DNA from 4 places in the Bacillus sp. TCT6 genome. Region 4 is predicted to be linked to each of the others. Evidence: riboswitches for the same ligand, from Rfam matches in the RefSeq annotation. Region 4 holds a riboswitch; each other region holds the start of a gene.
What was found. Region 4 has a riboswitch for S-adenosylmethionine ahead of metK (methionine adenosyltransferase). Riboswitches for the same ligand answer to the same signal wherever they lie in the genome.

Region 1 (5,326 bases), 4.3 Mb from region 4:
CCTTTGCAGGTCTTATCGCAGCTATATCTGTTTTCTTCATTCCTACAAAATAAAAAGGGCACAAACTTACTTGTGCTCTTTTTCATATGCTTCAAACAACATATCTCGAAACAATGTATTTAAACTCTCAATATCGATTCCTGATCCCTTTTCAATTCCTTTTACATATTCCTGATAGTAATGAATTTGTTCTTCTAAAAATTGATTTAGCACCTTAATTTTCAATCCAACATCTAATTCAGTACCTGCTTTTTTCTTTATTAACAACTTTTCAATTTCATCTAATACACTACGTTCTAATGATAATTCTGTAATCAATCGGTCAAATTCTACAGGAGGTAAAGTCGTTTTCTCTTCTAGCCACTTACAAGCTAAAATGGGACGTAATACATAAAAGTACTTTTTCAGCTTTACATTCTCACCTTGCAAAAATTCACGATAATTTTTCGACGCCATATGTAAATAATGATATATCGTTGCTTTTGGATCAAAATTCTTCTCACTCATCTGTTGAAGTAGTTCTGGAAAATTAGAGTTTTTCGAATAAAAAATTGGTGATCGAATCCACTCAAGTAAAGCAGGATTCGACTTCGCGAATAGTTGCAATGCCTTTTTAATATCCCAACCACTTATATCTAAATCATCGCTAATTGGATATTCAATTACATCTCGTTTATCATGAATTGATAAATACCATTCTACTGGATGTATATAAATAAACCTAACATCATAATCGCTATCTTTCGATGGAAACCCCCAAGCACGACTCCCTGATTCCACCGCAAATAAAATTTTCACATCATTCTCTTTTTCAATTCTTTCTAACTCCAACTCGATTTTCTCTCTCATTTCATAACAACTCCATTTTTTGATTATTTCCTTGGAAATTCGACAATACACTATTAATTTTACTACATACTAAAAAAACTGTCAGAAATTACTGACAGCCTAATGAAACGTCTATTGTTGCTTTTCAATTACAGTAGCAGCAATTCGTTCAAACTCTTTTTGAATCTCCTCTTTATATGCATCTACTATTGAAAAATCCATAGCAGCAATATAAATTCGTTCTAATTTATCACGAACCGATTTTGCTTTCGCTAAGAAAGACATCGCCTCATTCATTTTTGCTTTATATTGAATGGAGACATCACGAATTTCCTTCGCATATTTCTCATCCGTCCCTGGCGTAACAATAAGGGCATACATATCAATAATTTCATCACCCTCGCGACTTGGAAAATATTCATGTGGTGCGGTGCTATCAAAAATTGCAAATCCTAATTCTCTTACGATAACCATATCAAGACTATTCGGGTCAAATCCGCAATGATATACTTCAACTTCAAACCCTTTTTCCTCAGCTGCCTTAGCTAACTTTTTGAGCATCGTTGATTTTCCAGAGCCTGGGCGCCCTTTTATAAAATAACGATGTGGTAACCCTTCTGTTAAATTAGGAACAAAATCAACTGCTCCTTTCGGTGTAGCAGCTCCTAAAAAACGATGTTTTACAAGCGATTGTCTCCCGCTTTTATCTGCAAATAATTTCTGGATTAGCTGATTGGTTAGTTCATTTGCTTTATTAAAATCTATATTATCAATATATATCTTCTCCCACTCATCATGTATAACCAATGCCTCTTTAAAACGTGCGTAAGCAGACTGAAAAGCTTTGCTTGCTTCTGAAACAAATCTTTCAATTTCTAACTTCTGCTTTCTTAGTTTATCTGAGTCCCAAGCAATTCCTAAATTTATATACTCTTCAACAACTCCTGGCATTTTTGGCTCAATAACATGCGGCGATGTCCCATCAACAATTCCTACTTTTAATTTTGGGATAATTACACCATCAACCGATTTATTATCAGAAGAACAATGTAACAATTCAATATCATATCCTTTTTCAATCCATTCACGACCTATTGCCTTTATTAAAGAAGATTTTCCCGTTCCTGGGCCACCCTTTAAGATAAATAATCTGTCTAATCCTTTTAAATTCTCTTCGTATAAATTGTGAAATCCCCTAGCTGTATTACCACCAGCATAATAATTTAATACATTTCCTGTCACTGCACTCACTCCTTCGCAGCATTCTATTTACATAACCTACAATATGCGAGCAGCTTTATTTGGGTGAATACCTATTTTGTATTGCACGAAAAAAGGAAATGAATTACAATTTAACTATCGGAAAATTACGATTTCAAAATTAAATACTTCTTTATCAAGAGAGGCAGAGGGACCGGCCCTTTGAAGCCCAGCAACCTCAGTTTATACAAACTGAATAGGTGCTAATTCCTGCAAAATGCATTGCATTTTGGAAGATAAAACTCAACTAGCATGTAAAGCTCATCTTTCTTGATACTGAAGGATGAGCTTTTTATTATTTGAAAAATATATATTGGAGGTATGTAAAATGAAAGTAATTGATTTATCGCAAACATTTGAAAATAATATGTCTCAATTTCCTGGAACACCTAAAATACAACTAGAAGCTGTTACAAGTGTTGAAGAATCAGGCTATCAAGTTACAGATTTTCATTCTGTCGTTCATGTTGGCACGCATTGTGATGCTCCTGCGCATTTTATTTCAGGCGCAACGACCATCGATCAATTACCGCTGGATCAATTTGTAGGTGAAGCTGTTCTTATAGATGTAACACATATTCAAGAGCGAAAATTACCTAAGGCAGTATTGCATAATACTGACATAAAAGAAGGTGATATTGTTATTTTTCATTCTAATCTATCCACCAAATGGAATACAGAAGCTTATGAGAAAGAAGCATTTTATCTTTCTGAAGAATTAGCTGAAGAATTAGTTCAATTAAAAGTAAAATCTATCGGTTTAGATTTCATTTCTCCTGATGAAGTCACAACAGAAACATCACCGATTCATCACATATTACTAGGGAATAATATTTACTTAATTGAAAACTTAACAAATCTAGATGCTATCGAAACAAAACGTTTCTTTTTCTCAGCCGCACCTTTAAAAATTAAAAATAGTGACGGTGCTTTCGCAAGAGCATTTGCTGTTATATTTTAAACACAACCTATAAAGTGAACCTTTAATCAGTGGGGGTTTTGTTCATCCCACACCTAACTTCTTTGCTTCCGCTGAATTTTGAGGTGGGGGTCTTACTGCCCGGCAAATAGCGGGATTAAAAAAAGCAAAGGCCACTACTGGTCTTTGCTTCTATATTTTCTATTTAAATTAAGAAAGAATTGTTCCACACGGGGACGCACCCAAGCTAAACAATCTATCTCTTTCTTCTTTGTGCAAGCTATCTCTTCTCCATCTACCATTTCAACAAGTTCTAGTTCTAACAGTTGCCTCGTGAATGCTAACATATTCACTTCTTCAGATGGATACTCTTCTTTTAATTTCTCCTCAATTTCTCCCAATAAAAAACCGTCACGCATCATTGCCAATGCATCAATCCAAAGTGGCGGCATTTCATATTTTTCTCCTGTAATTGTATCTTTTACAATATAATTCTTTTGCTCTTTTCGAAATTGAATCGTGTGTAAACATACAGTCGAATTTAATGTTAATTCCATCATACCACCTCTTTCATAATATCTGCATAGAAAAAAGGATGCGCGTGCACCCCTTCTTATCTTTTCATAACACTACTGAACCGTTACATGAGTAATCAATCTCATGTCGATATTTTCCTCCATTATAAACGAAGTATTTTATAAAAAAAACCCTTCTTGAAACATTTTATAAAATGTTTATATTTACACAACAAGAACACTTTTCTGAAAAATCTTTTCTCCCAATACATTAAACGGTCGGCAGAAAAATTTCTACTTTCGTTCCTACTCCTAGACTACTTTGGATCGTGATACTCCCTTGATGTTCCTTAATAATTTTATATGTAATCATTAATCCAAGTCCTGTACCAGTCTCCTTTGTTGTGTAAAATGCCTTGCCGATTTTTTCCAACTTTTCATTCTCTATACCAAATCCTTGGTCTTCAACAGAAATACACAAATGTCCTTGCGTTTTTTGATATGCACGGATATGAATTTCTCCGCCCTCTGGCATTGATTCTATTCCATTTTTAATGATATTTAATAACACTTGTTTTAATTGCTTATCATCACCGTTTATAGCCGGTAAATTCCCATCTACTTGTAAATGACATTTAACTCTATATTGCATTGCATAACTTTCCATTAGATGCACAACATATAGAAGGATGTCTCGTATATTACACCTTTCATAATTTGTTGGCTTTGGTTTTCCTAACAACATCAATTCACTAACAAATCCATTAACCCTTTCAATTTCTTGTAACATAATGTCGTAGCTCATCGTATCAGCTGGATTTCTTTCTTTTTGCATTTGCGTAAACCCTTTTAACGCTGTTAACGGATTTCGAATTTCATGGGCAATTGTTGTAGACATAGTTCCAATCACAGCTAAATTTTCCGTCTCTTTCATATTGTTCATCATTTCAACCACTGTTCTTACATAAGATTGAAATCGTTTTAATAAAGAATGTGAAATAATGAAATAGAATACACATAAAACAAGTGGAATTACCACTTTTAAATCTTGTAATAGCAATGTGAAAAATACGTACTTTCCAATTACACTAAAGGAAACTAAATAAAAGTATTTTCTATTCACGAAAACTGGGGCAAATAAAATTAATAACATTTCTACCATACTACCATGTTCAAAAGGTCTATCCGTTCGCAAATAAATCATTAAATTATTAACAAGATTGATAAACATGTACCCAAATAAAAATAAATATTTTACAGAATATACATACCCTCTTTTTTGAAGGTATATAGAAATAGGAAATATTGCTATTACAAATATAGGCACACCTATCCCAAGACTACCTTCTGGCCAACCTACCGCTGTTCCACTAATATTCATAGCAGGATACACAAAATAATATATAGCGTCATATAAAAAGAATATAATATAGAATAATAATATAAATACCTTTAAGGCTCTTCTTTCTTCATAAATCAAGCTCTTGTATTTGTTCATATAAAAACTCCCCTTGATCGATACAAAAAACTTTCATTGTTATCTCCTTAAAGTATAAGTATGAAATTGCTTTCAGGGCAATATTTAACCTTATAATACTAAAAGGAAGGAGATCTCTCCTTCCTTTTGGTAACAAATTACACCCATCTTACCCTGTCATGTAACAATCCATCAGTAAAATTATTATGCCCCATTACAAAATCCTTCATATATAAATTTAAATACTCACCGTACTTACTTTCTGTATTTAATAACAACTCCTCGACGTAATAAGCACCTTGTTCAAATCGATCTAAAAGTAAACTG
Region 2 (5,326 bases), on a different contig from region 4:
CGTGGGATTTCCTTTAAGGTATCTGCAAAGTTTCCAATGTAGACATGACCGATGATTTCGATTGTTAATGATTTATCCGATATATTTAGCACGGTATGAAATTGATTTGTATGTTGTTGTTTTAAATATTGAGCTAACTTAAATGGAGCATGCTTCTTCTTTAATACGCGGCGAAGGCTCTCTGTATTTTCGATATGAAGTGATTTTTCGCGAATAAGGACACGAATATCTTCTCCCATAAAAGGCATTGTGTTGTACATAGATGATTCTCCTTAAAACCTTACATATGTTTGCGTTATGCATATGTAAGTCTAGCATGGTTTGTTCTTTATGTGTGCTTACAGTTTTGTAAGGTGATGTAGTAAAGCATTGCAAAAGTTATTTGTATAAAGTGACGATACTGTGACAAACATGTTGGTATATATATTACGATGTCGTCTTAAGTGTAAAAAGTAGGGCGTTCTCGGTATAATAACAAGTGGAGATAAAAGAAACTATAATGAGTAATAGCTGTAGATAAAAGGAGAAGAAGAGATGAAGAAGGTTTTGGGTATTGCTGTAATGGGAAGTATGATCCTTCTAGCAGGATGTAATGGAAATAAAGATACGAAAGAACCGAAAGAAAAGGTAGAGCAATCTACTGAACAAACAGAAGAGATGAAAGAATACCTTGCAGTACATGAAAAATACGATATAAAAATGAATAAAGAAATTAATAAAGCACTGCAGTTATTTGAAGTGGCAAAAGAAAAGGGCGGTAAGGAAATAACGAATGCAACATATAAAGAAGACGTGCAAAAGGTAACAACGAGCATGTTAGAAGATATTGATCATATACGTAAAGAAATTCGTGTTCCGAAGTCGAAAGAGCAAGAACATGAGGTATATGTTGGTTTCTTGAATGAATCAGAACAAGCGATGAAAAAATTACAGAAGTTAGCTAAAGAAGAAGATTCATCGTTGATTCGTGATATAGAAATTAACTTTGCAACAGCATCGACATACTATAAACGTTTTCAAGCAGAAACGAAAAAATAACCTTGCCTGTGCAAGGTTATTTTTTCTTCTTGCCATCTCTGTCTTCATCCTCAGATACTAATATTTTCTGTTCTTCGTGAAATTCGGAAATAGTTTGCCCGGTAATATTATCGAAAGGAGTATAAAAAGAAGTAATATGTTTCTTTTTAATAAAGAGTTTATAGGAGCCGATGATGACAAGTATAACGATTGTTAAGGGTAATCCTATAGTAGCAAGAAGTAAGGGGTCCATCTTATAACTCCTTTAACATCATTTCTTTTTATGATAAGCCGAAAACTGTAATTTCGATAAACGAATTAAAAACTGATTTTTCTAAATTTATCCAATTCGATTGACTTTTCAATTTTTCAGAATTATAATTCGAAATATACAATTTGAACCAAATAATAATATAGCAATTTACTTATCCAGAGAGGTAGAGGGACTGGCCCTATGACACCTCAGCAGCGGGTTCTGTAATAGGAACACCGTGCTAATTCCAGCAAGCAAGTCTTGAAAGATAAGTGATGGGCCTTTTTTTGTTAAGCCTTGATCTTATTTTTTAAGATCAAGGCTTTTTGTATTCTAAAAAGAGAAAAGGGAGTAATGGAAAAAGTACATTCATAAAACAAAGTAAATTCATGTGTTTAGGGGGTTATTGAAGTGTATGTAATTAAAAAATTATCGGTTATGGTGTTCACACTATGGGTTATTACGACAGTGACATTTCTAATTATGCATATTATTCCGGGAGATCCATTTTCATCAGATGCAAAAATCTTTCCTGAAGAAGTGATCCAAAACATGAGAGCGAAGTATCACCTTGATGAACCGTTATGGAATCAATATGTTGCTTATTTAGACGGTGTAGTTCATTTTGATTTTGGTGAATCGGTTCAATCAACCGGGCAAGGTGTATCAGAAATTATAACAACTGGCTTTGGTCCATCAGCAATTATTGGTCTACAAGCACTTGTTATTTCATTGTTAGTAGGAATTGCGGCAGGGACATTTGCTGCTCTATATCATGGGAGAGTAATTGACTATAGTGTGAGTTTGCTCGCAATTTTAGGTATTTCTATTCCAAGTTTTATTTTAGCACCACTATTTATACAAGTATTCGCTATCCAATTTGAGTTTTTACCAGTAGCCTCTTGGGGAACATTCGAACATACGGTATTGCCATCCTTTGCATTAGCGTTAGGGCCAATCGCAGTTATTACAAGGTTTGTTCGTTCTAATATGATCGAAGTACTGCAGAGTGATTATATTAAGCTAGCAAGAGCAAAAGGTATACCAATTAAGAAGATTATTATAAGACACGCTCTTCGAAATGCGATTGTTCCAGTACTTACATTTGTTGGACCGTTAATGGCTGGACTCTTAACAGGGACTTTCGTTATTGAAAAAATCTTTTCAATTCCTGGCCTAGGAAAATATTTTGTAGATAGTATTTTTAACCGAGACTATCCGGTGATTATGGGAACAACGATTTTCTATAGTGCATTATTAATTGCTTGTATTTTCATTACAGATATTATTCATCGCATTGTTGATCCGCGTATTCGTTCTATTACATAAGGAGGGGGGATATTTAAATGGGAGCTTATGAGATTAATGAACAGTTATTAACGAAAGAAGAGAAAAAAGAATTAACGATAAATAAAAATCAGCAAACAATTAGCAGAAAGAAAGAAGTGTTTCGTAAGTTTATATCGAATCCAATCGCAGTTTTAGGAACAGTGACGTTATTGCTAATTATTGTTTTCTCGCTTATTGGCGAAAGTTTAACTTCATTTACTGCGAGTGAACAAGTAAAAGAGGCAACAAATTTACCGCCGAGTAGTGAACATTGGTTTGGAACAGATGATCTAGGGAGAGATATTTGGGCACGTACTTGGGCTGGTGGGAAGATTTCACTAACAGTTGGATTAGTAGCAGCTGCCCTCGATATAGGGCTTGGTGTACTGATTGGTGGATTTAGTGGATATGTGAGAGGGCGTAATCGCCTTGGAACGTTAATTGATGAGTGGATTATAAGAGGAATTGAAGTATTATACGGCATCCCATATTTATTAATTGTTATTTTACTATTAATTGTTATGAAACCAGGTCTTTTCACCATTATTATCGCTCTTGCATTAACGGGATGGATTGGAATGGCTCGTCTCATTCGAGCACAAGTATTGTCTTTAAAACAAAGAGAGTTTGTTATTGCAGCAGAGCGATTAGGTACATCACATATGAAAATTATATATGGGCATTTAATTCCGAATTTAACAGGGATTATTATCGTAAATTTATCATTTACAATTCCAGCAGCTATTTTTTCAGAATCATTTTTAAGCTTTATAGGACTTGGAGTACAATCACCAGCGGCAAGTTGGGGGACGATGACGAATGATGCACTCGGGACATTATTGAGCGGAGAATGGTGGCAGCTATTTTTCCCGGCAATCATGATTGCACTCATTATGTTCGCATTTAATGCAATTGGTGATGGTTTGCAAGATGCGATTGATCCAAAAATCGTCAAACGGAATCGAAAGGAGAAAAAACATGGCACAGCTCTTATCTTTAGAAAACGTAACATTGACCGTTGAAAAAGAGAATAGTAAGCAAGCAATTGTGAAGCATGTTTCCTTTTCTATTAATGAAGGTGAAATCGTTGCACTTGTAGGAGAAAGTGGTTCAGGAAAAAGTGTTACAGCACAATCTATTGTCGGATTAAATCAAGAATCTATTCATATCGATGATGGAAATATAGCTTTCCAAGCAAATGAATTAACGAATTTACAAGAGTCAGAATGGAATCAAATTCGCGGAAAAGATATTTCCTTTATATTTCAAGATCCGCTTTCATCTTTAAACCCAACGATGAAGGTAGGCAAACAAATTACAGAAGTAGTTTTGCAACATGGGAAAAAATCGAAAAGAGAAGCAAAGGAAATTGCGATTAACTTGTTAACGGGTTTAGGGATACATGAAGCAGAGAAACGCTTTGAACAGTACCCACATCAATTAAGCGGAGGTATGAGGCAGCGTATTTGTTTAGCAATTGCGTTTGCTTGTCACCCAAAGCTTGTAATTGCAGACGAGCCGACAACAGCGTTAGATGTAACGATTCAGAAAAAAATTATGGGGCTATTAAAAGAAAGAAAAGAAAAACAAAATACGAGTATTTTATTAATTACACATGATTTGGCACTTGTACGTGAAGTAGCTGATCGAGTAGTTGTTATGTACGGGGGACGTGTTGTTGAAAAAGGAACGATACAGGAGGTAATAGGTTCTCCTAAACATCCATATACGAAAAGTTTATTACAAGCAATTCCGAATATGGATGATTCCGAAAAGGTATTACGTGCTATAGAAGGAACGACACCTTCCATTGAAACATTAAATAGCTTTGGTTGTCCTTTTGTAAATCGTTGTCCAGTAGCGATAAAAGAATGTATTCATCGTTTTCCAGAGAGAACCACATATTCTAAGGAGCATAGTTCACATTGTTGGCAACATGTTCTAGAGCATAATAAAGCGAAATCAAAAGAGAAGGTGAATGCCTCATGACGACAGATTTAATTACTATAAAGCAAGTAACGAAAACGTATGGAAGTAAAAGTAAAGAAATCACAGCGTTAAAAGACATATCACTTTCTATTCCGAAAGGAACAACACTTGGCATTATTGGTGAAAGTGGTTCAGGAAAAACAACACTTGGAAAGCTCATAGCAGGGATTGAGAGTCCAACGTCTGGTGAAATTGATTATAACGGTCAAGTCGTTCACAAGCTGAAATCAGCTCATAGGCGAGATTTTTTACAGAAAGTACAGTTCATTTTTCAAGATTCCACAGCAGCATTAAATCCGCGCTGGAAAGTACGCGATAGCGTAACGGAGGGTTATATTTCATTCGGTTTAGGTGATAAAGGATTAAAGGATAAAGTAGCAGGTGATGCGCTAGAACGTGTGGGATTAGATAGACGATATATCGATCGCTATCCGCACGAATTTAGCGGAGGACAACGTCAACGAATTGCTATTGCAAGAGCGTTATTGTGTGAGCCAGAAGTATTGATTCTTGATGAACCAATTTCAGCATTAGATGTTTCATTGCAAATTCAAATTGTACATCTGCTGCAAAAGATTCAAAAGGAACAAGGCTATACATATTTATTTATCGCACATGATTTGCCGATGGTTCACTATTTATGTGAAAAAGTGGCTGTCTTATATAAAGGAGAACTTGTTGAATTTGGAAATACGGACGAAGTGTTCTGTAATCCACAACATTCTTATACAAAAACAC
Region 3 (5,326 bases), on a different contig from region 4:
ACTTCCACCTTGAGAGCCGTAATCCCCTTTTAGGCTGACTAGAACTGCACGTGCAGTACCTTTAAAATCTACGCCACTGTGCTCGTAAAAACGTGCATCTTCTGTCGCTAAAAACGCATTTTCTACTAACTTAGGAATTTGACCATACATAATATTCGTTCGTTTTTCTTTCCCATATTCATATATCAATTTCCCATCTTTATCATAAATTTTTGAGGATAACGGATTAACAAGTTTTGCTTTCTCGAGTTTTGGCGCATCCTTGATCATAACGAAAAAAGTAGCAACCCCTGCGACTAACCCCACAATACCAAGTAATAAAAAACTAACTAAAAACTTACGAAAAAATGATGTTTTACCTTTTGCATTTTGTTTCTTAGCAGTAGGCTGTTTTTTCTTTTTAACTTGTCGTCGCTCCTCTCGAAAACGATAATTTTCTGACATGCTACTTTCTCCTGCCTTTCAATTCTCCTGTTGATTTACTTAAAATTATTGAAGTCACTTTAAGAAATATATTCATATTTAATAAGTGTACTAAATAGACAATTTAAGTAATAAATTTGTTCCACTTTAAGATGAGGAAGAAATTTTAACTTATCTGATAACGAAACAGAAAAGGTAATAGTGGCACAACAAAAAAATGGAATTTCATAGAAAATCCATTTTTAGCTTGATAATAATGGGGTCTCGCTACAAATCCGCCAACTTAAGGATTTAGACTATTCTTGAAGTTAAAAGCACGTTACTATTCACTTATGTTAATGAGAAAAGGTGACGTGCTTTTTATAAATATTTATCAAAACAAGAGTTGTCTTTATTTGCTAAAGAGTTATATCAATATATGTCTCCCACTACACTTAATCAATTAGCTATAGAAGCAGGCGGAATGAAATGAAAACGCAAGTGCCATGGGCATCATTTTTTATATTTGTGTATATGGTTAAATCAACAAATCGCTACTACCTCTATTACTCAACTTTGTAGTCAATTAGAAACTTCAACAAGAATTTTATTAAGTCCCTCAGGGCTAAGCCCTGCCGCTGCATGAAGCCCACTCATAATCGAACCAAGGAATCACTTGCCGCCCGTTGACTAATCCAAATGAAAATAGCAGCTAATTCTGATCCAGAAAACTTAAGTCTTCGCCTTATAAATCCTATTTCTCTTGCAAGTTCTTCTAAGAATACAGGTGTAACATATCGTTGTAATTATTCTGCAAATGGTAATAATTCATCTTGAATCGAGAGATTCATAAGAAAACATCATCCTTTCTAATTTAGCTTGTTTAGAAAAGGTAACGTTTTTTTGATATTTGAGGGTATTAAAATCACCTGAGTTGATGGTTATGTATGGTGACCCCATAACCAAAGAAGTAAGAAGATATTTAGAAGTGCATTAAATTTTGAGGAAGTGCTTGTGAACCGTATCATAAATAAATCAGGTTTTGTATGTTCGATTTTTAAATAATACCCGAGAAGGAGTGGGTTGCAGTTATAGTAATACTCTATTTTTGGTATTTCTATAATAGATATTTTTTTAAAAAACAGAATTATCTTGACAGTTATTAAATGGATTGATAAGGTTATAAAAAAATATTTCTTATCCAGAGAGGTGGAGGGACTGGCCTTATGAAACCTCAGCAACAGGTCTGCTTAAGTAGACACTGTGCTAATTCCAGCGGGTGATAATCCTGATAGATGAGAGCTTCCGTTTTTATTTGTCAGTAGCGCCCTCTTTTTTAGAGTGCGCTTTTGTTTTTTCTGGATAGTAACTAAAGGAGATTAGAAATGGAGAACAAAAATGGGCAAGAATTTCAAAGGAAAATGCAAGCACGTCATTTAGTCATGCTATCACTTGGTGGAGTGATTGGAACTGGCTTATTCTTAAGCTCGGGTTACACTATTCAACAAGCTGGACCGTTTGGAACAATTCTATCCTATCTGATTGGTGCGCTAGTGGTTTATCTAGTTATGCTATGTTTAGGCGAGCTTTCCGTACATATGCCTGAAACGGGCGCATTTCATAGTTATGCAGTTAAATACATTGGACCGGGTACAGGGTATACAGTAGCCTGGTTGTATTGGTTAACTTGGACTGTTGCTTTAGGTTCTGAATTTACAGCCGCAGGATTACTTATGAAGCGATGGTTTCCATCGGTTAATATTTGGGTATGGAGTGCTCTTTTTGCCATTTTGATCTTTGTATTAAATATCCTGACTGTTAAATTTTTCGCCGAATCCGAATTTTGGTTTTCATCGATAAAGGTTATAGCTATTGCGATTTTTATTGTTTTAGGAGTAGCGGCAATGCTAGGTTTTCTCCCAATGACTTATTCAAAAGCAGCACCATTCTTTTCTAATTTTACAAGTGGAGGTTTATTTCCTCATGGTGCTACGGCCATTATGATGACCATGCTTGCGGTTAATTTTTCTTTTTCGGGAACAGAATTAATAGGCATTGCAGCTGGAGAAACAGCGAACCCGGAAAAAATGATACCGAAGGCCATTCGAACTACTCTGTGGAGATTGATCATCTTTTTTGTAGGAACGATTGTTGTTTTATCTGCGTTATTGCCTATTTCCGATGCAGGGGTATTAGAGAGCCCTTTTGTTGCAGTTCTAGAACGAATTGGGGTGCCATATTCAGCTGACATAATGAATTTCGTTATCTTAACAGCCATTTTATCTGCGGCAAACTCAGGCCTTTATGCCTCTTCTAGAATGCTTTGGTCGCTTGCTAATAAGAATACGATATCCCCGATTTTTGGGAAAATGACGAAGCAAGGTGTTCCAATCAACGCCGTCATTTTCAGTATGATGGGTGGAGCTTTGGCTTTGCTCTCAAGTATTGTGGCACCAGATACTGTCTATATCGTACTTGTTTCCATTTCCGGTCTAGCAGTAGTTATAGTTTGGATGAGTATTAGCGCTTCCCAGTTCCTATTTCGCAGACAATTTTTGAAAGAAGGAAATTCTGAAAAGGACTTGATTTATCGCACACCACTATATCCATTAGTACCAATTGCTTCTTTTATCCTTTGTCTGGCATCGTGTATTGGAATTGCATTCGATCCAACACAGAGAATTGCCTTATATTGCGGCATACCGTTTATTTTGTTTTGCTATGGAAGTTATTATCTAACAAAAAATCTAAAAAAGAGGGGTGTAGATTATGTCGAACAAAATCAACCCAATTGATGCTATTTTATCCCAACATTCCATTATGCTTCTTGACGGAGCATTAGCTACTGAATTGGAGGCGCATGGATGTAATTTGGACGATCCCCTTTGGTCGGCACGTGTGTTACTAGAAAATCCGGAACTAATTTATCAGGTTCATTCGGACTATTTTCGTGCTGGAGCAGACTGTGCCATAACAGCAAGCTATCAAGCTACTATTAGTGGGTTTTCCGCGCGTGGAATACAAGAACAGGAAGCTTTGGAATTAATTAAGAAAACGGTGTTACTTGCAAGAAGGGCAAGAGATGATTTTTGGAAGGAAAATACGCAAACAAATAGGCCTAAACCATTGGTTGTTGCATCAGTTGGGCCGTACGGAGCTTACCTTGCAGATGGTTCAGAGTATGTAGGTAACTATGTTGTGACAGATAAAACATTAGCAGACTTTCACCGTTCGAGAATGTCTGCGTTAATCGAAGCAGGTGCAGATCTATTGGCATTTGAAACGATCCCTTGCCTGCAAGAAGCAAGAGTATTAGATACATTATTGCGTGAGTTTCCAGAAACATATGCGTGGCTTTCCTTTTCGCTAAAAAATGAGAAAGAGATTAGTGAAGGTATGAAACTAGTGGAGTGTGCACGAGTTTTTGAGAAAAGTGAACAAATTGTAGCAATAGGCATCAATTGTGCACCAGTAACTGTTGTGACTGGTGCAATCCAAGAGTTGAGGGCAAACATAAAAAAACCAATTATTGTTTATCCAAACTCTGGAGAAACTTATAATCCAGAAACAAAAACATGGCATGGTCATGAACAATGTAACACGTTGGATATTCAATCTGAAGAATGGTACCAAGCAGGTGCACGTTTAATAGGCGGATGCTGCAGAACGACACCTTATCACATTGAGGAGATATCGAACAAGTGGCGTTCTTCCGAGTTTTTCTATTCGAACGAAGCAAAACAGTAATGTAATGGATGATAATCTAACTTTGTGTGTATTTTCATGATTTTTCTTGTTCAGGAATCTACAGTTACGTCTAGTGGCACAAAAAGTCTTTTTAGAGACACAATTGTGGATAGTAGCCTCGGGAATCCAGTGGACTTTTGGGTACCTTAGGTATGGAAAAGAATCAGGGAAAATAAAAACTGCTAGTTTAATAGACATGGTAGACAACATGCTGAATCTTTTAATGAAGATGTAGTTGGTCCAATTGAAGGTGAAGGGGACCATTTATTCGTAATTAAAGTTAACGAAGAGGTTAATTTAGTTATTCAAAAAATAGTTCAATAACTATATGAAAATTTGTTGTAGTAGTAAATGTAGTCATATTGTTGTAAAAAAGGATAGATGTAAACAGGTATACTCTCCTGTTCATCTATCCTTTTTTACATACAATATTAAAATCCAAATTAGTTCCTTTTAGGAAGGTACCAATATGAACAAGACATTTAAATACATTTTAATCTTCTTTTGTGCAGTATTTTATATTGCAATGGTTTGTGGGATTATTTATATAAACTTTGTTCAAGATCATTTTATTCCTCCAAGCAGGAAATCTAAGATTGAACATAAACATTTATAATTAGGTATAAGGAGAGCTGTACAAGATACTCTTGATTTCCCAAGATTATGAGGATAATATTTTTGATACTGTTTAGCTTCATCTAAAATGAAGAAGAACGTCACGTTTACACATTCTTTTTCTACCGAATCCATATCCTAAGTTTCTATACCATAATGTTTAAAATAATCACCAAAGTCATTAGTGAATCTTTTTTCTCCATCCGTTCCAGTAATTCGTTTATATTGCAATTCTTTAAACGATTTCATTTCAAGTCGGCAAGTTTCTTCTAACCACTCATATCGTTGCTTAACTGCTTCCGTCTTATTTTCATACCAATCCTCATGCCCTTCATAATATTTCTTCATACATTCAGGTCTCTGTTTATTTCTTAAATAGCTTGGCAATTAAACCAAATTTACGTTATTTCTTTGCGGAAATAGGTTGAAACCAACTATCCCTATCATTTAACTGAACTTCAAAAACATATATAGGCTGTGAGAAGCCTTTTGTATCAGTATAGTAATCTATATTATATTTTGTGATGAATAATGTATCACCTGCTTTGAAAGATCCTATAGG
Region 4 (5,326 bases):
CTTGCTCTTTTGATAACTTACTGATTGGAGGCAATACGCCAGATGCATCAGCAGTTAAGAAAATAATAGTATTTGGGTGTCCAGCAACACTTGGCAGTACGATATTGTCGATCGCATGCATAGGGTATGCAGCACGAGTATTTTCTGTTAAAGTAGTATCGTTGTAGTCTGCGATACGCGTTTGGTTATTAATGATAACGTTTTCTAAAACGGATCCGAATTTGATTGCATCGAAAATTTGTGGTTCTTTCTCGTGAGAAAGGTTTACACATTTTGCATAGCAACCGCCTTCAATATTGAATACACCGTTATCAGACCAACCGTGCTCATCATCACCGATTAATTTACGGTTTGGATCAGCAGATAAAGTTGTTTTACCTGTTCCAGATAAACCGAAGAATAGTGCTACGTCACCTTCTTCACCTACGTTTGCAGAGCAATGCATAGAAAGAATATCTTGTTCAGGTAGTAAGAAGTTCATAATAGAGAAGATTGATTTTTTCATTTCTCCAGCGTATTCTGTACCACCAATTAGTACAATACGTTTTTCGAATGAAACCATAATGAATGCTTCAGAGTTTGTACCGTCAACAGCTGGATCAGCTTTGAAATTCGGTGCAGAAACAATTGTGAACCCTGACTCATGAGTTGTTAATTCTTCTTCAGTTGGACGAATGAATAATTGATGTACAAATAAATTGTGCCATGCATATTCATTAATAACTTGAATTGGTAGGCGGTAATTGCGGTCAGCGCCTGCAAATCCTTTGAAGACGAATAACTCTTCTTTTTCTTTTAAGTATTCTAAAACTTTAGTATATAATTTATTAAAATGTTCTTCAGAAATCGGTTGGTTCACAGCTCCCCAAGCAATTTTGTCAGCAACCGATGCTTCTTTCACAATAAATTTATCTTTAGGAGAACGTCCTGTATATTTTCCTGTTGAAGCAGAAACGGCACCAGTAGAAGTTAATTTCCCTTCATTTCGCATTAATACTTTTTCCACTAATTGCGGAACACTTAGTTGAATCTGTGCATTGCTTCCGTTCAATAATTCGTGTAAACCAATTTGGACATTCACAGTACTCATATTTATATACCATCCTTTTCATTTAATGAAATATTTCTCGTAATCCCCAACAAGAGTATAACACAATTATATAAATAATGTATACTATTTATTTCTTTTTGTTTGTGTGAATGTATTATTTCCCTATTAATATTTCATTTTAGGCGTATTGAGAAAAACTTTCAGGAAAATGTGAATATTAATTGACAAATGAATATCATTTCTTTAGTATAGGTTGGGACGGATACTCTCTTATCCCGAGCTGGCGGAGGGACAGGCCCGATGAAGCCCAGCAACCTCACTTGTATTGATAAATGCAGGTGAATAGGTGCTAAAACCTGTGCGAGGCTACAGGTCTCGAACGATAAGAGCGAAGGGCAAAAAGCAGTATGCAAGTAGCAAATTAAACCTTTCCTCTATGTAAAGTAGGAAAGGTTTTTCTGTATGCTTGTGTGGGAGAATAAATGTATGTCGCAGTTTGTGGCAAATTAAGGATGAGTTCCGTACAATATATACAATTACTGTAGGGAGGTTTACCACATGACAAAAAAACGTCATCTGTTCACATCTGAGTCTGTAACTGAAGGACATCCAGATAAAATTTGTGACCAAATTTCTGATTCAATTTTAGATGCGATCTTATCAAAAGACGCAAATGCACGTGTAGCTTGTGAAACAACTGTAACAACTGGTTTAGTATTGGTAGCGGGGGAAATTACGACTTCTACTTACGTAGATATTCCGAAAATCGTTCGTGAAACAATTCAAGGCATTGGTTACACACGCGCAAAATACGGATTCGATGCAGAAACTTGTGCTGTTTTAACATCTATCGATGAGCAGTCTGCTGACATCGCTATGGGTGTTGACCAAGCGCTAGAAGCACGCGAAGGTCAAATGACTGACGCTGAGATTGAGGCAATTGGTGCAGGAGACCAAGGTTTAATGTTTGGTTTTGCATGTAATGAAACACAAGAATTAATGCCACTTCCAATCTCGCTTGCTCACAAATTAGCTCGCCGTTTAACTGAAGTACGTAAAGATGATACATTATCATACTTACGTCCAGATGGAAAAACGCAAGTTACAGTTGAGTATGATGAAAATGGTAAACCAGTACGTGTTGATACTATCGTAATTTCTACACAACATCACCCAGATGTTACATGGGAAGAAATCGATCGCGACTTAAAAGAGCACGTAATTAAAGCTGTAGTACCAGCAGAATTAATGGATGGAGAAACGAAATTCTTCATTAATCCAACTGGTCGCTTCGTAATTGGTGGACCACAAGGTGATGCTGGCTTAACAGGACGTAAAATCATCGTTGATACTTACGGTGGATACGCTCGCCACGGTGGCGGTGCATTCTCTGGTAAAGATGCAACAAAAGTTGACCGTTCTGCAGCATATGCAGCTCGTTATGTTGCGAAAAACATCGTAGCAGCTGGTCTTGCTGACAAAGCAGAAGTACAACTTGCATACGCAATCGGTGTAGCACAACCAGTATCAATTTCAGTTGATACATTCGGCACAGGTAAAGTATCTGAAGACGTACTAGTAGAACTAGTTCGTAACAACTTCGATCTTCGCCCAGCTGGTATTATTAAAATGCTAGACTTACGTCGCCCAATTTACAAACAAACAGCAGCTTACGGCCACTTCGGACGTACTGATGTAGATCTTTCATGGGAACGTACAGACAAAGCTGCAGCTTTAAAAGAGCAAGCTGGTCTATAATATATGAAAAAAAGCTTTGCGCGGTGAGCGCAAAGCTTTTTTTATTTCGTTTTACTTACAATTTGAATACATGAACTACAATATACTTCTCCATCTAGCTCAATATACTTTTTCATATTAGTCATGCCACTTGCTGGAAATGGCATATGAATCCAAGCCTTTTCATACGTTTGTATTTCCTTTTTACATGATTTACAAAGGGTGGGTTTCTTCTGGAACATATGTAATCAACCGTTCATTTGACGTGCTTTACTTGCGCAAAAGGCACTGCTTAGTAAAAATAGTGTCGCGAATATAATGCTTACTAATGTAGCGTATGGAATTGCGCCTTTTAAGGAAAAGCCGACAGTGATTGAAGCGATGAATAAGAGGATAAATGTTGTTGTTAATTTTTTATATAGTTCCATAATATGTAGACCTCCAATTTATTTTTTAGTACAAGTTTTAAAATTGAATTCTATTATGTAGAAAATATAAGGAGTAGCTAAAGATGTGTAGTCTAGGAGTATAAGAAAGTGCACTTTCCTTTTTGTGGATTAGTATACTTATATTGTATCATGTCGCATGATTGGCTTCATACATAATTGTGTAAAGATATGTATGATAAAATGAAGAAAAGTCTTTAAGAAAGGAAAGATAAAAAATGAGTGTAACTGAACATAAAAAACAAGCCCCAAAAGAAGTGCGTTGCAAGATTGTTACGATTTCCGATACACGTACGGAAGAAACGGATAAGAGCGGACAACTATTACATGAATTGTTAAAAGAAGCGGGCCATACAGTAACCTCTTATGAAATTGTAAAAGATGATAAAGAAAGTATTCAGCAAGCAGTGTTAGCTGGTTATCATAAGGAAGATGTAGATGTTGTATTAACAAATGGCGGTACTGGTATTACGAAGCGTGATGTAACAATTGAAGCAGTGTCAGCTCTATTAGATAAAGAGATTGTCGGGTTTGGTGAGTTGTTCCGCATGATTAGTTATTTAGAAGATATCGGGAGCAGCGCAATGTTAAGTAGAGCGATTGGGGGTACAATTGGGCGCAAAGTAGTTTTCTCGATGCCAGGATCGAGCGGGGCGGTTCGCCTTGCGATGAATAAATTAATTTTACCGGAATTAGGCCATATTACATTTGAGCTACATCGCCAATGAGTAGGTGGGCTGGAATTGTATTAGCGGGCGGTATGTCGAGTAGATTTGGTGAGCCGAAAGCGTTAGCGAGCTGGCAAGGTAGTACTTTTATTGAGCATATTTTGAAAGAGATGACAAGTGCGCTCCAAGAAGTTGTAGTCATTAGTCATTCTGATATAAAAGAGCGAGTAGAGCAATTCGTACAAGTTCCTGTTATAGAAGATATCCCGCACTATAAAGGGAATGGACCGCTGGCCGGTATTGTATCAGGAATGGAATACATAGAAGCAGATTGGTATGCTATTATGCCTTGCGATGCGCCAAATGTTTCGCATGAATGGTTTACCATTTTACTGGAGCAAACGAGCAATGAATATGATGCAGTTGTACCTATTATTAATGGAAGAAAACAGCCGCTACTTGCAGCGTATCATAACCGCGTGAAAGAAAAGATTTATGCTTTACTTCAGGAAGAGAAAAGAAGTATGGGGCAGCTTTTATCACAATGTAATGTGAAGTATGTTGCTGGAGAAGATGTACAAGCGAATACAGATTGGTTTATAAATGTAAATACAAAAGAAGAATATGTGCAGGCTCAAAAAGACCTTTCAAATGAATGAAAGGTTTTTTGATATACAGAATTGGGGAACAATTGCTGTATAAAGGTATGTGAGTAAGTTGATTTTAAGGGGAATTCTTAAAATCATTATACAGCAAAAACACTGTATAACCATATATTAATTTTTATGGGTTTTTATTACAAGTCTGTTTAGTTATGTTTATTTTTGCTATAATGAATATGGAAATAAATGATATTTCACCTTATGTATCATTCATTCAACTAAAATTTACAAGTGTGTAATAAACTCCCTTCGTTTTTTGAAGGGAGTTTTTCTGTTCAAGCAAGTAACTCTGATGCGGTATGCTGAAGGACTTCTTCATACTGGTTAAGTAAGCCGCGAAAGATCTCATCCCAGCTTTTTGATTTTGCAAAAGATGAAGCTGCTATTCCCATCTGCTCAAGTTTTTCTTCATTTTGCAATAAAGAATAAATGGATGATAGAAATGCATCCTCATTTTTAGGGGGACAAAGAATTCCCGTTTTTCCATCTGTAATAATATTTTTAACCCCGCCACTATTTGCACCAATGACAGGTGTGCCACATGCGAGTGATTCAAGTACGACATTTCCGAATGTTTCAGTAGCTGATGGAAATACCATTATGTTAGAACAAGCATATGCTTCAGCTAAATCTGCACTTTGTAAATAGCCAGTAAAAGTGACATTTGTTTGTGGAACAGCTTCACGCAAATTTGTTGCTAGAGGTCCGTCTCCTGCGATGAGCCAATGAATGTCGTTTCGAGTATGCGATGTTTTAACGATA

Region 1: linked by a shared signal. The riboswitch ahead of AC0ONG_RS00575 (cyclase family protein) and the one ahead of metK (methionine adenosyltransferase) in region 4 are both predicted to bind S-adenosylmethionine.
Region 2: linked by a shared signal. The riboswitch ahead of AC0ONG_RS29755 (ABC transporter permease) and the one ahead of metK (methionine adenosyltransferase) in region 4 are both predicted to bind S-adenosylmethionine.
Region 3: linked by a shared signal. The riboswitch ahead of mmuP (S-methylmethionine permease) and the one ahead of metK (methionine adenosyltransferase) in region 4 are both predicted to bind S-adenosylmethionine.

The regions. Positions count from the first base shown of each region.
Region 1 covers NZ_JBVYHX010000001.1:127,236-132,561, reverse strand. The annotation lists gene AC0ONG_RS00590 (MFS transporter) at 1-53, shown strand, start outside; gene AC0ONG_RS00585 (nucleotidyltransferase domain-containing protein) at 67-849, opposite strand; gene AC0ONG_RS00580 (PRK06851 family protein) at 961-2,070, opposite strand; SAM riboswitch class I at 2,219-2,331, shown strand; gene AC0ONG_RS00575 (cyclase family protein) at 2,417-3,049, shown strand; gene AC0ONG_RS00570 (hypothetical protein) at 3,184-3,564, opposite strand; gene AC0ONG_RS00565 (ATP-binding protein) at 3,794-5,020, opposite strand; gene AC0ONG_RS00560 (hypothetical protein) at 5,158-5,326, opposite strand, start outside.
Region 2 covers NZ_JBVYHX010000004.1:24,296-29,621, forward strand. The annotation lists gene AC0ONG_RS29740 (hypothetical protein) at 1-260, opposite strand, end outside; gene AC0ONG_RS29745 (hypothetical protein) at 535-1,038, shown strand; gene AC0ONG_RS29750 (DUF3951 domain-containing protein) at 1,055-1,270, opposite strand; SAM riboswitch class I at 1,440-1,545, shown strand; gene AC0ONG_RS29755 (ABC transporter permease) at 1,682-2,599, shown strand; gene AC0ONG_RS29760 (ABC transporter permease) at 2,617-3,621, shown strand; gene AC0ONG_RS29765 (ABC transporter ATP-binding protein) at 3,578-4,588, shown strand; gene AC0ONG_RS29770 (ABC transporter ATP-binding protein) at 4,585-5,326, shown strand, end outside.
Region 3 covers NZ_JBVYHX010000002.1:133,729-139,054, forward strand. The annotation lists gene AC0ONG_RS27595 (transglycosylase domain-containing protein) at 1-444, opposite strand, end outside; partial or broken gene AC0ONG_RS27600 (IS4 family transposase) at 842-1,033, shown strand; partial or broken gene AC0ONG_RS27605 (IS4 family transposase) at 1,003-1,253, opposite strand; SAM riboswitch class I at 1,597-1,704, shown strand; gene mmuP (S-methylmethionine permease) at 1,788-3,197, shown strand; gene mmuM (homocysteine S-methyltransferase) at 3,172-4,149, shown strand; gene AC0ONG_RS27620 (hypothetical protein) at 4,903-5,112, opposite strand; gene AC0ONG_RS27625 (VanZ family protein) at 5,168-5,326, opposite strand, start outside.
Region 4 covers NZ_JBVYHX010000001.1:4,406,417-4,411,742, reverse strand. The annotation lists gene pckA (phosphoenolpyruvate carboxykinase (ATP)) at 1-1,090, opposite strand, end outside; SAM riboswitch class I at 1,319-1,440, shown strand; gene metK (methionine adenosyltransferase) at 1,610-2,809, shown strand; gene AC0ONG_RS22580 (hypothetical protein) at 2,851-3,030, opposite strand; gene AC0ONG_RS22575 (hypothetical protein) at 3,037-3,216, opposite strand; gene AC0ONG_RS22570 (MogA/MoaB family molybdenum cofactor biosynthesis protein) at 3,453-3,962, shown strand; gene AC0ONG_RS22565 (molybdenum cofactor guanylyltransferase) at 3,959-4,561, shown strand; gene AC0ONG_RS22560 (glycosyltransferase family 4 protein) at 4,840-5,326, opposite strand, start outside.